2 regions of the Streptomyces sp. CA-179760 genome follow, and region 2 is predicted to be linked to the other one. Evidence: riboswitches for the same ligand, from Rfam matches in the RefSeq annotation. Region 2 holds a riboswitch; the other holds the start of a gene.
The links. A riboswitch is a leader RNA that binds a small molecule or an ion and turns the genes downstream of it on or off. The one in region 2 is predicted to bind glycine.
Positions count from the first base shown of each region.

Region 1: another riboswitch for glycine. It lies ahead of gcvT (glycine cleavage system aminomethyltransferase GcvT); the one in region 2 lies ahead of gcvP (aminomethyl-transferring glycine dehydrogenase).

Region 1 covers NZ_JBNJLZ010000001.1:6,750,087-6,756,292, forward strand. Annotated here, with positions in the region: gene ACQEV8_RS30855 (L-serine ammonia-lyase) at 1-1,139, opposite strand, end outside; gene glyA (serine hydroxymethyltransferase) at 1,223-2,500, opposite strand; gene gcvH (glycine cleavage system protein GcvH) at 2,515-2,892, opposite strand; partial or broken gene gcvT (glycine cleavage system aminomethyltransferase GcvT) at 3,017-4,080, opposite strand; glycine riboswitch at 4,191-4,318, opposite strand; glycine riboswitch at 4,320-4,420, opposite strand; gene ACQEV8_RS30875 (AAA family ATPase) at 4,603-5,271, shown strand; gene ACQEV8_RS30880 (enhanced serine sensitivity protein SseB) at 5,887-6,206, shown strand, end outside.
Region 2 covers NZ_JBNJLZ010000001.1:1,681,772-1,687,977, forward strand. Annotated here, with positions in the region: gene gcvP (aminomethyl-transferring glycine dehydrogenase) at 1-2,033, opposite strand, end outside; glycine riboswitch at 2,210-2,305, opposite strand; gene ACQEV8_RS07420 (PRC-barrel domain-containing protein) at 2,419-2,793, shown strand; gene ACQEV8_RS07425 (DNA polymerase IV) at 2,811-4,217, opposite strand; gene ACQEV8_RS07430 (MerR family transcriptional regulator) at 4,352-5,035, opposite strand; gene ACQEV8_RS07435 (bifunctional nuclease family protein) at 5,349-5,822, opposite strand; gene ftsR (transcriptional regulator FtsR) at 5,908-6,206, opposite strand, start outside.

The sequences.
Region 1 (6,206 bases), 5.1 Mb from region 2:
TCCATCCCGATCTCGGCGGCGTTCTCGACCTGCTCCGGGGAACCGCCGAGGACCTCGGCCAGGGCGCCCGCGGCCATCGAGCAGGCGGAGCCGACCTCGCCCTGGCAGCCGACCTCGGCACCGGAGATGGAGGCGTTCTCCTTGAACAGCATGCCGATCGCGCCCGCGGCGAGCAGGAAGCGGACCACGGCCTCTTCCTTTTCTCCTTCGGAGGCAGAGCCCGCCCCGAAGTTGACGTAGTAGTGCAGCACCGCGGGGATGATGCCGGCCGCGCCGTTGGTGGGGGCGGTGACGACCCGGCCGCCGGCCGCGTTCTCCTCGTTGACCGCCATCGCGTAGAGGGTGATCCACTCCATGGCGAGGGCCTTCGGGTCGCCCTCGGAGCGGAGCTTTCGCGCGGTGTTCGCGGCGCGGCGGCGCACCTTGAGACCGCCCGGCAGGATGCCCTCGCGGGACATGCCGCGTGCCACACACGACTCCATCACCCGCCAGATCTCCAGCAGACCGGCCCGGATCTCCTCCTCGGTGCGCCAGGCGCGCTCGTTCTCCAGCATCAGGGCCGAGATGGACAGGCCCGTCTCCTGCGCCAGTCGCAACAACTCGTCGCCCGTGCGGAAGGGGTACTTCAGCGCGGTGTCGTCGAGTTTGATGCGGTCCGCGCCGACGGCCTCCTCGTCGACGACGAAGCCGCCGCCGACCGAGTAGTAGGTCTTCGTCAGCAGCTCCGCGCCCGAGGCGTCGTACGCCCACAGGGTCATGCCGTTGGCGTGGTACGGGAGGGTCTTGCGGCGGTGCAGGACCATGTCGTCGTCGAAGGAGAACGCGATTTCGTGCTCGCCCAGCAGATTCAGCCGGCCGTCGGTCTTGATCGCGTCCACCCGGTCGTCGGCCTTCTCCACGTCGACCGTGCGCGGCGAGTCGCCCTCCAGGCCGAGCAGGACCGCCTTGGGCGTGCCGTGGCCGTGGCCGGTGGCGCCGAGGGAGCCGTACAGCTCGGCACGGACCGAGGCGACCGACTCCAGCAGCTCCTCGTTGCGCAGCCGCCGGGCGAACAGGCCGGCCGCGCGCATCGGGCCGACCGTGTGGGAGCTGGACGGGCCGATGCCGATCGAGAACAGGTCGAAGACCGAGATGGCCACGGGAACTCCTGACTACGGGGGTGGTGCAGTGGGGCCGGGCGCCGCGACCGCGTGGCGGGCGCGGCGCCCTGAAGGTTTCTTCGTTACTTGTTGAGGCCTGCGTACAGCGGGTGCCGGTCGGCCAGGGCCTTCACACGGGCCTTGAGGGCGTCCGCGTCGGCGGCCCCGAAGGGAGAAGGCGCCTTCAGCGTCTCGGCGATGACGTCCGCGACCTCCGCGAAGTCCTCGCTCTCGAAGCCCCGGGTCGCCAGGGCCGGCGTGCCGATCCGCAGACCGGACGTCACCATCGGCGGACGCGGGTCGTTCGGGATCGCGTTGCGGTTGACCGTGATGCCCACCTCATGGAGGCGGTCCTCGGCCTGCTGTCCGTCCAGCTCCGAGTGGCGCAGGTCGACCAGGACGAGGTGCACGTCCGTGCCGCCGGACAGCACGTCCACGCCCACGGCCCGGACGTCGTCCTTCACCAGACGCTCGGCCAGGATGCGGGCACCCTCCAGCGTACGGCGCTGGCGCTCCTTGAAGTCCTCGGAGGCGGCGACCTTGAACGAGACCGCCTTGGCCGCGATCACATGCTCCAGCGGGCCGCCCTGCTGACCGGGGAAGACAGCGGAGTTGATCTTCTTGGCGAGTTCGGCCGTGGAGAGGATCACACCGCCGCGCGGGCCGCCCAGCGTCTTGTGGGTGGTCGTGGTCACCACGTGCGCGTGCGGAACGGGGTTCGGGTGCAGCCCCGCCGCCACCAGCCCGGCGAAGTGCGCCATGTCGACCATCAGGTACGCCCCGACCTCGTCCGCGATCCTGCGGAACTCGGCGAAGTCCAGCTGCCGCGGGTAGGCCGACCAGCCCGCGACGATCAGCTTCGGCCGGGACTCCTTCGCCAGCCGCTCCACCTCGGCCATGTCGACCCGGCCGTCGTCGCCCACGTGGTAGGCGACGACGTCGTAGAGCTTGCCGGAGAAGTTGATCTTCATGCCGTGGGTCAGGTGCCCGCCGTGCGCGAGGTTCAGACCCATGATGGTGTCGCCCGGCTTGAGCAGCGCGAACATCGCGGCGGCGTTGGCCTGGGCACCGGAGTGCGGCTGGACGTTGGCGTGCTCGGCGCCGAACAGCTCCTTGACGCGGTCGATCGCGATCTGCTCGACCACGTCGACGTGCTCACAGCCGCCGTAGTAGCGGCGGCCCGGGTAGCCCTCGGCGTACTTGTTGGTCAGGACCGAGCCCTGCGCCTCCATGACCGCGACCGGGGCGAAGTTCTCCGAGGCGATCATCTCGAGCGTGGACTGCTGCCGGTGCAGCTCGGCGTCGACCGCGGCGGCCACGGCCGGGTCGAACTCGTGCAGGGACGTGTTCAGGACGGACATACGGCTACGACCTCTCAGCCGGCGGAGAACGCGGTGTACTCGTCGGCGGAGAGCAGGTCGCCCGGCTCGTCCGTGACGCGCACCTTGAACAGCCAGCCGCCCTCGAAGGGGGCCGAGTTCACCAGCGACGGGTCGTTCACCACGTCCTCGTTGACCTCGGTGACCTCGCCGGAGACCGGGGAGTAGAGGTCGGACACGGACTTGGTCGACTCCAGCTCGCCGCAGGTCTCGCCCGCGGACAGGGCGGCACCGACCTCCGGGAGCTGGACGAAGACGACGTCGCCGAGCGCGTTCGCCGCGTGCTCGGTGATGCCGATCGTCGAGACGCCGTCCTCGGCGCCCGACAGCCACTCGTGCTCCTTGCTGTACCGCAGCTCTTTGGGGTTGCTCATGGCCTGGATTCTCCTGTACGCGCGGGAGTGCTGATGAAGGGGACCGCTGGTGAGCGGGGGTGAGACGCCCGGGACCGCGGTGGCGGCCCGCGGCCGGTGTCTGCTTCTGGCGCTTGGCCAGTGTCTACTTCTGGCGCTTGTAGAACGGCAGCGCCACGACCTCGTACGGCTCGTGACTGCCCCGGATGTCCACGGCCACACCGGGAGTGCCGGCCGCCGCGTGCGCGGGGTCGACGTACGCCATCGCGATCGGCTTGCCGAGCGTGGGGGAGGGGGCGCCGGAGGTGACCTCGCCGATCACCTCGCCGCCGGTGACGACCGGGTACCCGGCGCGCGGGACCCTACGGCCCTCGGCGACGAGGCCGACCAGGATGCGGGGCGGGTTCTGCTCGGCGCGTGCGGCGGCCTCGGTCAGGGCCTCGCGGCCCACGAAGTCGCCCTCCTTCTCGAACTTCACCACCCGGCCGAGCCCGGCGTCGAAGGGCGTCAGGGAGGTGCTCAGCTCGTGCCCGTACAGCGGCATGCCCGCCTCGAGGCGCAGCGTGTCGCGGCAGGACAGCCCGCACGGGACCAGGCCGGCGCCCTCGCCCGCCTTGGTGAGGGCCTGCCACAGCTCGACGGCGTGCTCCGGCTTCACGAACAGCTCGAAGCCGTCCTCGCCGGTGTATCCGGTGCGGGCGATGAGGGCCGGGACGCCCGCGACCGTGCCGGGCAGGCCGGCGTAGTACTTCAGGCCGTCGAGGTCGGCGTCGGTGAGGGACTTCAGGATCCCCGGGACTGTGGGCCCTGTACGGCGAGCAGCGCGTAGGCGTCCCGGTCGTCGCGCACCTCGGCGTCGAAGCCGGCGGAACGTTCCACCAGTGCGTCCAGGACCACCTGGGCGTTGGAGGCGTTGGCGACGACCATGAACTCGGGGGCCTCGGTCTCGGCCAGCCGGTAGACGATCAGGTCGTCGAGGATGCCGCCGTCCGCCTGGCAGATCATGGTGTAGCGGGCGCGGCCGGGCTTGACCCCGCCGATGTTGCCGACCAGCGCGTGGTCGAGGAGGGCGGTGGCCCCCGGGCCCGTGACGGTGATCTCGCCCATGTGGGAGAGGTCGAACAGCCCGGCCTGCGTACGCACGGCGTTGTGCTCGTCGCGCTCGGAGCCGTAGCGCAGGGGCATGTCCCAGCCGGCGAAGTCGGTCATCGTCGCGCCGAGCGAACGATGCACGGCATCGAGCGCGGTGTGGCGGAGTTCTCCTGTACTGCTCACGGTCGGTCGTCTCCCAAGGCATAAGGCATGACGGGCGAGGTCGTTCCTCCCCATCTGTCATCGGAACCTGAGAGGTTCGCCATGACCGCGCGGGTCAACGGCTTGCACCTTGGGTGGGGCCACGCCGCTTCCCCGGACTCCGGAGAGGGCTGCGGCCCGCTTTTCAGATGTGCCTCGCCCGCGCGGTAACGGGGCCTGAGAGATTCAAGGGAGGGACTTGCTCCTTCGGCGCCCCAGCGTCGGACGGTGCTGGGGACTCTCCCGCGCGGATTCAAACGGCCGGTATGCAGTTGGCGCGCACATCATTGCACGCATCGTCGCGGGGTGGCAGGGGGACCACCCTGTAGCAGGGCTGTTGCAGGAAGAGGACTAAAACCAGAGACATCGGGCATTACCTTCTCTTTACACTCGGCGGGCATGGGACTCCGTACCTGGCCCCAGGGGAGGACGATCACGGTGAACAGGACCACCGCGTACGCCACGACGTCGGGCATCGCGCTGCCCGAGCAGCCGGCCGCTCCGGTGCGCGCGGTCTGCGGCCCGCAGCCGGTGCCGGTCGTCCGCGATCTGCGCGAGCGGCCCGGCCGCGGCCCGCACGCGCTGCTGTTCGGCTCCCGGGACATCGTCGTGGTCACGGGCCTGCCCGGCAGCGGCAAGTCCACGCTGATGCGGCGCACCGTGCCGGGTCGGCGCATCGACTCCCAGGACACCCGCGACCACTGGGACCGCCGTATGCCGCGCGCCCTGCCGTACGCGGTCTACCGCCCGCTCGTCCGCCTCGCCCACTACGCCGGGCTGCGCCGCGCCCTGCGCACCGGCGAGGGCGTCGTCGTGCACGACTGCGGCACACAGGCCTGGGTCCGCCGCTGGCTCGCCCGCGAGGCCCGCCGCCGGGGCGGCACGCTCCATCTGCTGATGCTCGACGTCGCCCCCGAACAGGCCCTGGCCGGCCAGCGCGACCGCGGCCGAGGCGTCTCGCGGTACGCGTTCCTGCGCCACCGCGCGGCCACCACCCGCCTGCTCCGCGAGGTCGAACGGGGCGAACTGCCCACCGGCTGCGGCTCGGCGGTCCTCGCCGACCGCGACGCGGCGAACACCCTCCACCGCATCGGGTTCGCGGGCTGACGGCCCCGGCCCGTGGGCGGGCCCTCACGGACCGACTGTCCGCGACGGGGGAGCCGCGGTTCACGGACAGGCGTCCGGGGTTGGCAAGCCACGTTCCACAAGGGCGGGCGTCCGGGGTTCGCGAGCCGTGTTCAGGGGGCGGGCGGCATCCGCGGTCGGGCGTCCGGGAAGCACGGGCCGTCCGTCTGCGGCCCCGCTGTGCGCATGGGGCGGGCGCGCGCCCGCGAGTTGGGCCTTCCGCGTGCGGCCCCGTGCAGCGGGCCCGCTTCGGCGGTCGGTGAGCCCGGAAGCACGGTCCACGGCGCTGCCGCCGGCGAACCGTGTGTACAGGACAGGCATCCACGCGGTCGTTTGCGCCGGGCATGCGGCTCGTCCGCTTGCGGTCTGAGCCGTGTGCACGCGGCAGGCGTCTGCTGCCGGCGCGCCCGGAAGCTCGGGCCCGTGGCGTCTGCCGTCGGCGGACCGTGTGTATGGGGCAGGCGTCCGCGTTCGGCGAGCCCGGAAGCGCCGTTCGGCCGCCCGCGCCCCCCGCCGCGGTTCACGGGGTGGCAGCCCGCCCTTCCCGAGCCGCTAGCCTTTGAGCCACAGCAGTGGTTTCAGGCAGGCGGTAGGCAGATGGACTTCCCGGCGGACTTCTCCGCGGACTTCCCGGCGCAGACGCAGACCCACCCGCACGGCGGATGGCCCGGCAACGAGCTGGAGGAGGTGCTCTCGGCCTCCCTCGGCGCCGGCCCCTCGGCCGGCGGGCGGATCGTCGAGGTGCTCGGCCGCAGCTTCGTGTGGATCCCGCTGCCCAGCGGCGGCGGCCCGCAGAGCGGCCCCCTCGACCTCCCCGGCATCGAGATCGACGGCCAGGCGTTCGTGCCGGTGTTCAGCTCCGAGGAGCAGTTCCGCCAGGTCGTCGGCTCGCACATGTCGTACACCATCGCCCCCGC
Region 2 (6,206 bases):
TGCCCGCCCGCCTCGTGCACCTGCGCGCAGATCTCGGAGACGTGCTCCTCGAACACACCGTGGGTCGAGGGGTACGTGATCATCAGCACCGCCAGCTCGTCACGGTGCTGTTCGATCTTCGCCCGCAGGTCCTCGACGTCGATCTCGCCGTCCTCGGCGGTCTTGACGACGACGACCTTCATGCCAGCCATCACCGCGCTCGCGGCGTTGGTGCCGTGCGCGGACGACGGGATCAGGCACACGGTGCGCTGCTCGTCACCGTTGGCCCGGTGGTACCCGCGTACGGCGAGCAGACCGGCCAGCTCGCCCTGCGACCCGGCGTTCGGCTGGAGGGACACCTTGTCGTACCCGGTGACCTCGGCGAGACGGTCCTCCAGCTCGTGGATGAGCGTCAAGTAGCCCTCGGCCTGCCCGGCGGGCGCGAAGGGGTGCAACTGCCCGAACTCGGGCCAGGTGACCGGCTCCATCTCCGTGGTCGCGTTGAGCTTCATGGTGCAGGAGCCCAGCGGGATCATGCCGCGGTCGAGCGCGTAGTCGCGGTCCGCCAGCCGGCGCAGGTAGCGCAGCATGGCGGTCTCGGAACGGTACTGGTGGAAGACGGGGTGGGTCATGTACTCGTCGGACCGCAGCAGGGCACCCGGAAGCCCGTCCTCCGTTGCGGCGTCCAGCGCCTCCACAACACCCTCGACCCCGAACGCGGCCCATACGGCACGCAGCTGGGCCCGCGTCGTGGTCTCGTCGCAGGAGATCGAGACGTGGTCGGCGTCGACGGGACGCAGGTTGACCCCGTTCCGCTCGGCGGCGGCCAGGACCTCGGCGGCCCGGCCCTCGACACGCACGGTCAGGGTGTCGAAGTAGGCCCCGTGCACGATCTCGACCCCGCCGTTCGCGAGCCCTGCGGCGAGGACCGTGGCGTACCGGTGGGTGCGCCGCGCGATGCTCTTCAGGCCCTCCGGCCCGTGGTAGACGGCGTACATGCCGGCCATCACGGCGAGCAGCACCTGCGCGGTGCAGATGTTGCTGGTGGCCTTCTCGCGACGGATGTGCTGCTCACGCGTCTGCAGCGCCAGCCGGTAGGCCTTGTTCCCGTCGGCGTCCACGGACACTCCGACGAGCCGCCCGGGCAGGCTGCGCGCCATCTTCTCCCCGACGGCCATGTAACCGGCGTGCGGTCCGCCGAAGCCCATCGGCACGCCGAACCGCTGCGTCGTCCCGACCGCGATGTCGGCGCCGAGCTCACCGGGCGACTTCAGCAGGGTCAGCGCGAGCAGATCGGCGGCGACGGTGACGAGCGCCCCGAGCGCGTGCGCCTGGTCGACGACCGGCTTGATGTCCCGTACGGCTCCGGAGGCGCCCGGGTACTGGATCAGCACGCCGTTGATCTCGCGCTCGGCGATCCCGGCCGGGATGCCGTCGCTGAGATCGGCGACGACGACCTCGACACCGGTCGGCTCGGCCCGGGTCTCAATCACGGCGATGGTCTGCGGCAGCGCGTCCGCGTCGACCAGGAACAGGCCCTTCTTGTTCTTGCCCAGACGCCGGGACAGCGCCATGGCCTCGGCCGCAGCGGTGCCCTCGTCGAGCAGAGAGGCGCCGGAGGTCGGCAGTCCGGTCAGGTCGGCGACCATGGTCTGGAAGTTGAGCAGCGCCTCGAGCCGGCCCTGCGAGATCTCCGGCTGGTACGGCGTGTAGGCCGTGTACCAGGACGGGTTCTCCATGACATTGCGCATGACGACCGGCGGCGTGAACGTGCCGTAGTAGCCGAGCCCGATCATGGAGCCGAGGACCTGGTTGCGGTCGGCGAGGGAGCGCAGCTCGGCGATCACCTCGGCCTCGCTGCGGGCGCCCGGAAGGTCCAGCGCCTCGGCGCTCTTGATCACGGCCGGGACAGCCACGGCCGTCAGCTCGTCCAGCGAGCCGTAGCCGACGTGAGCGAGCATCTTGGCGCACGCCTCGTGGTCGGGGCCGATGTGGCGCTGCTCGAAGGGGACTGCCTCTTCGAGTTCGGAGAGCGGAATGCGATGGGCGGTCATATGCGGAGGCCTCCTGGTCTGACACGACCTTCGAGGGGCACCACGGCACGGGTACCCGGACGGCCTCCCCCTCTGTCATGTCAACCTGAGAGCTTCACCGGATCGCCCGAAGGCCTCCGGCTTTCACCGTCGGTGAGAGCGGAAGCCGTGACATCCGCCCTGCTTTCCAGAGTGACCTCGTCCGTGCGGTACGTGGGCCTGAGAGATTCCGGGGAGGATTTGCTCCTTCGGCGCCTCCGATGATGTCTGGAGGACTCTCCCGCACGGGGTCAGCAGCCGTTGTCAGCCTACCAGCGCGGTCGACGCACGAACCTTCGAGTGGCCGCCTCCTCGATTGTGCCGTTTTGTAGTGGTTACGGATGAGTTGCGACCATGTGGAGGGCCCGTGCGAACCGATATCGATCCGCGCAACCTGATCGGCCGCAAGGCGTTCGACCGCAACGGGACCAGGATCGGCACGATCGACGAGGTCTACCTCGACGACGCCACCGCCGTCCCGGAGTGGGCGGCCATACGGACCGGCCTGTTCAGCCGGGACGCCTTCGTCCCCCTCGAACCCAGTGAGCTGATCGACGGCGCCCTCCACGTGCCCTTCGATCGCGCCCTCATCAAGGACGCCCCCGACTTCGGCGTGGGCCGCCACCTCTCTCCCGAGCAGGAACTCCAGCTCTACCACCACTACGGCCTCGACGTCGCCGCCCCTCCCCCGCTGCAGGACCACGACTTCGGCAAACTGGCAGGGAAGGACGAGACGGCCTGAGGCCCCGGGCAAGCCTCCTAAGGGGCGGCGGAGCGCAGCCCCACGCTCCCGGAGTCACCATCCGGCCCATGGCCCCCCTCCGGCTCTCGTAACACCAACGGCAGCGGATCCGCCGGCTCCAGCTCCGGATCGTCGACCCGGAAGGTCCGCACGCGCCCGGGCTCCGAGTCGGGCGTCTCGAACCGTACGGTGACCCGTCCCAGACCGCTGCCCTGCACCCAGCCGTGCCCGAACCCGGCATGCCGCACATCGTGCCCGGCGGGCCACCGCCGCTCGGCCGGCGCGGGCTGCTCCTCGACGACCGGCGTCGCGGCGCGCTCCTCGACGGGACCCTCCGCGACCGCCCGCTCCCCGGCCGCCTGCGCGAACAGGTCCTCCTGCGTGTAGTCGGCGAGCCCGCTGACACCCACGCCGAGCAGCCGCACGCCGCCCGTCGTGTCGACCGAGTCCAGCAGCCTCGCCGCCGCCTCACGGATCACCCCGGGATCGTCCGTCGGACCGCGCAGCGTCTCGGACCGGGTGCGTGTCGAGAAGTCGTACCGCCGCACCTTCAGCACGATGGTCCGCCCGGACAGCCCGGCCCCGCGCAGCCGCCGTACGCAGCGGTCGGCGAGCCGCTGCACCTCCAGCCCGACCCGCAGCCGGTCGTGGATGTCCACGTCGTAGGTGTCCTCGACCGACACCGACTTCGCTTCCCGCTCCGCCACCACGGGCCGGTCGTCCCGCGCCAGGGCCATGGCGTAGAGCCCGTGCCCGTGCGCCTTTCCCAGCAGCCGGACCAGCTCGTCCTCACCCGCTTCGGCGATCTCCTCGACCGTGGTGATCCCGGCCCGCCGCAGATGGTCACCCGTGGCCGGACCGACTCCCGGCAGGGTCCGCACCGACATCGGCCCCAGCATCGCCCGCTCCGTCCCGGGCTCGATCGTCACCAGTCCGTCCGGCTTGGCCTGCTCCGAGGCGATCTTCGCGAGCATCTTGGATGCGGCCAGCCCCACCGACCCCGTGAGCCCCGTGACCGCCCGGATGTCCGCACGCAGCTTCACCCCGGCCAGCCGCGCCGACCGCTCGTCCCAGGCCGCCCCTCCGGCCTCCAGGTCCACGAACGCCTCGTCCAGGCTCAGCGGCTCCACCAGCGGCGACAGCGCCCGCAGCAGCTCCATCACCCGCTCGCTGATCGCCCGGTAGAACCCGAAGCGCGGCACGAGATACGCGGCGTTGGGCGCGAGCCGCCGGGCCTGCGCCATGGGCAACGCCGAGTGCACCCCGAAGACCCGGGCCTCGTACGAGGCGGTCGCGACCACACCCCGCGGCCCGAGTCCGCCCACGACCACGGCCTTTCCGCGCAGACTCGGCTTGGAGGCCTGCTCCACCGAGGCGAAGAAGGCATCCATGTCGAGATGCAGGATCGTGGGCGCGGTTCTCACACCTCCGATGCTGCCCTACGCCACTGACAACGCCGTGCCGAACCATCCCGGTCGCTCCGGGAGACACCGCTCGCGGCCCGGCGCGGAACCGTCCCGCCCACCGCGGCCGCACGCACACCGCACTGTCCAACCCGTCAGACGGCCCGGTTCCGCCGCCGCGCCAGCTCGTCCGCCGGGTTGGGCCCGACCAGGGTCTCCCCGGTGTCGATCCGCTCCCCGTGCAGCTGCGACAGCGCGCCCTCGACGTCCCGCCACACCACACCCACGGCGATCCCGAAGACGCCCTGTCCCCCTTGGAGCAGCGCGTGGACCTCGTCCGGCGAGGTGCACTCGTAGACCGTCGCACCGTCGCTCATCAGCGTCATCCGCTCCAGGTCGCGGAAACCGCGTTCCCTGAGATGCTGGACCGCCGTGCGGATGTTCTGCAGCGACACCCCGGTGTCGAGGAATCGCTTGACGATCTTCAGAACGACGACGTCCCGGAAGCTGTACAGCCGCTGCGTCCCGGACCCGTAGGCAGGGCGCACACTCGGCTCGACGAGACCGGTACGGGCCCAGTAGTCCAGTTGCCGGTAGGTGATACCGGCGGCCGCGCAGGCCGTGGGGCCGCGATAGCCGATCTGCTCGGACGCCATGGACGTCGTCCCTCCGCTGCTCGGCACCACCGACGGTCGCTGCGGAGCATGATCGGCTGAACCATCGGGCTGGGGATACCCTCCGCCCGAGACGAGCCGAGAGCCGGGGGGAGCGTACGGACCGCTCGCCCCGAGACTGCGCTCGGGGCCGCCCCCAGCCGTACCGTCGCCGCTGCTTCTCACGCCGACCTCCGTCCTTGACCTGCCTTCTCGACGGTAGGCAGTCACCCGGGGTGCGTCAACGATCGCCACACTCGCCACGCCGAGTGATAATCACCCTAAGAGTGGTTTCCCGTGCCCCACCGCGGGGAAAGGCTAGCCGAATGCCTTCGGAACGGGCCGTGTGACGCTCTCACTCGCCACCGGCACATGCGGGCAATTCACCCCTCACACATACGACGGCGGCCCTGCCGCGGACTCACCGTCCGCCGGGCCGCCCACGCGTCTCACGACCGCTGCCGCTCCCTGCCGGGCACCACTCACCGGCCTCCGGAGCTCACTGGCTGCTGCTGCCGAAGTCCTCCGGGGAGATCTGGTCGAGGAACTCGCGGAACTTCTCCACCTCGTCCTCCTGCTCGTCCGGAATCGCGATGCCGGCATCGTCGAGCACCGTGTCACTCCCGTAGATCGGCGTCCCGGTCCGCAGGGCCAGCGCTATGGCGTCGGACGGACGGGCGCTCACCTCGACGCCGCTGGCAAAGACCAGTTCCGCGTAGAAGACGCCCTCACGCAGGTCCGTGATACGCACTTCCGTGAGCTCCTGACCGATGGCTTCCAGCACGTCCTTGAACAGGTCGTGGGTCAGCGGCCGCGCGGGAGCCATGCCCTGCTGGGCGAAGGCGATCGCCGTGGCCTCACCCGGCCCGATCCAGATCGGGAGGTAACGGTCGCCTCCCACTTCACGCAGCAGCACGATCGGTTGGTTGGAGGGCATTTCGACCCGGACACCTACGACATCGAGCTCGTTCACACAGCAACCCTAGGCCGTGCCCGGGACGTTTGGGTAGTCGGGCCGGGATCAGGCGCCTGATCCGGCCCTCACGCATCCGGCCGTCTCACGGCAACCGCACCCCGAGCGCCGTCTGCACCAGCGCGGCGTGCAGCTTCACCGTGAGCCCCGCCAGCTCCTTGGTGCGGTCCTCCGCATGAGCCCTGGTCTGCGGGTTCCGGTGCCGCTTCAACGGGGCCACTACCTGGTCCACGAGCCCGGCCTCGCGGTCGGCGGCGGCCTTCATCACCCGCAGATGCCGCGGCTCGATCCCGAACCGCCCCAGCTCGGCGACGAGCGCCGCCACGGTGACCGCCTCCGCCTCATACGCCCCGTCCTCCAGTGGAGTGACCAGCCCGTACGACT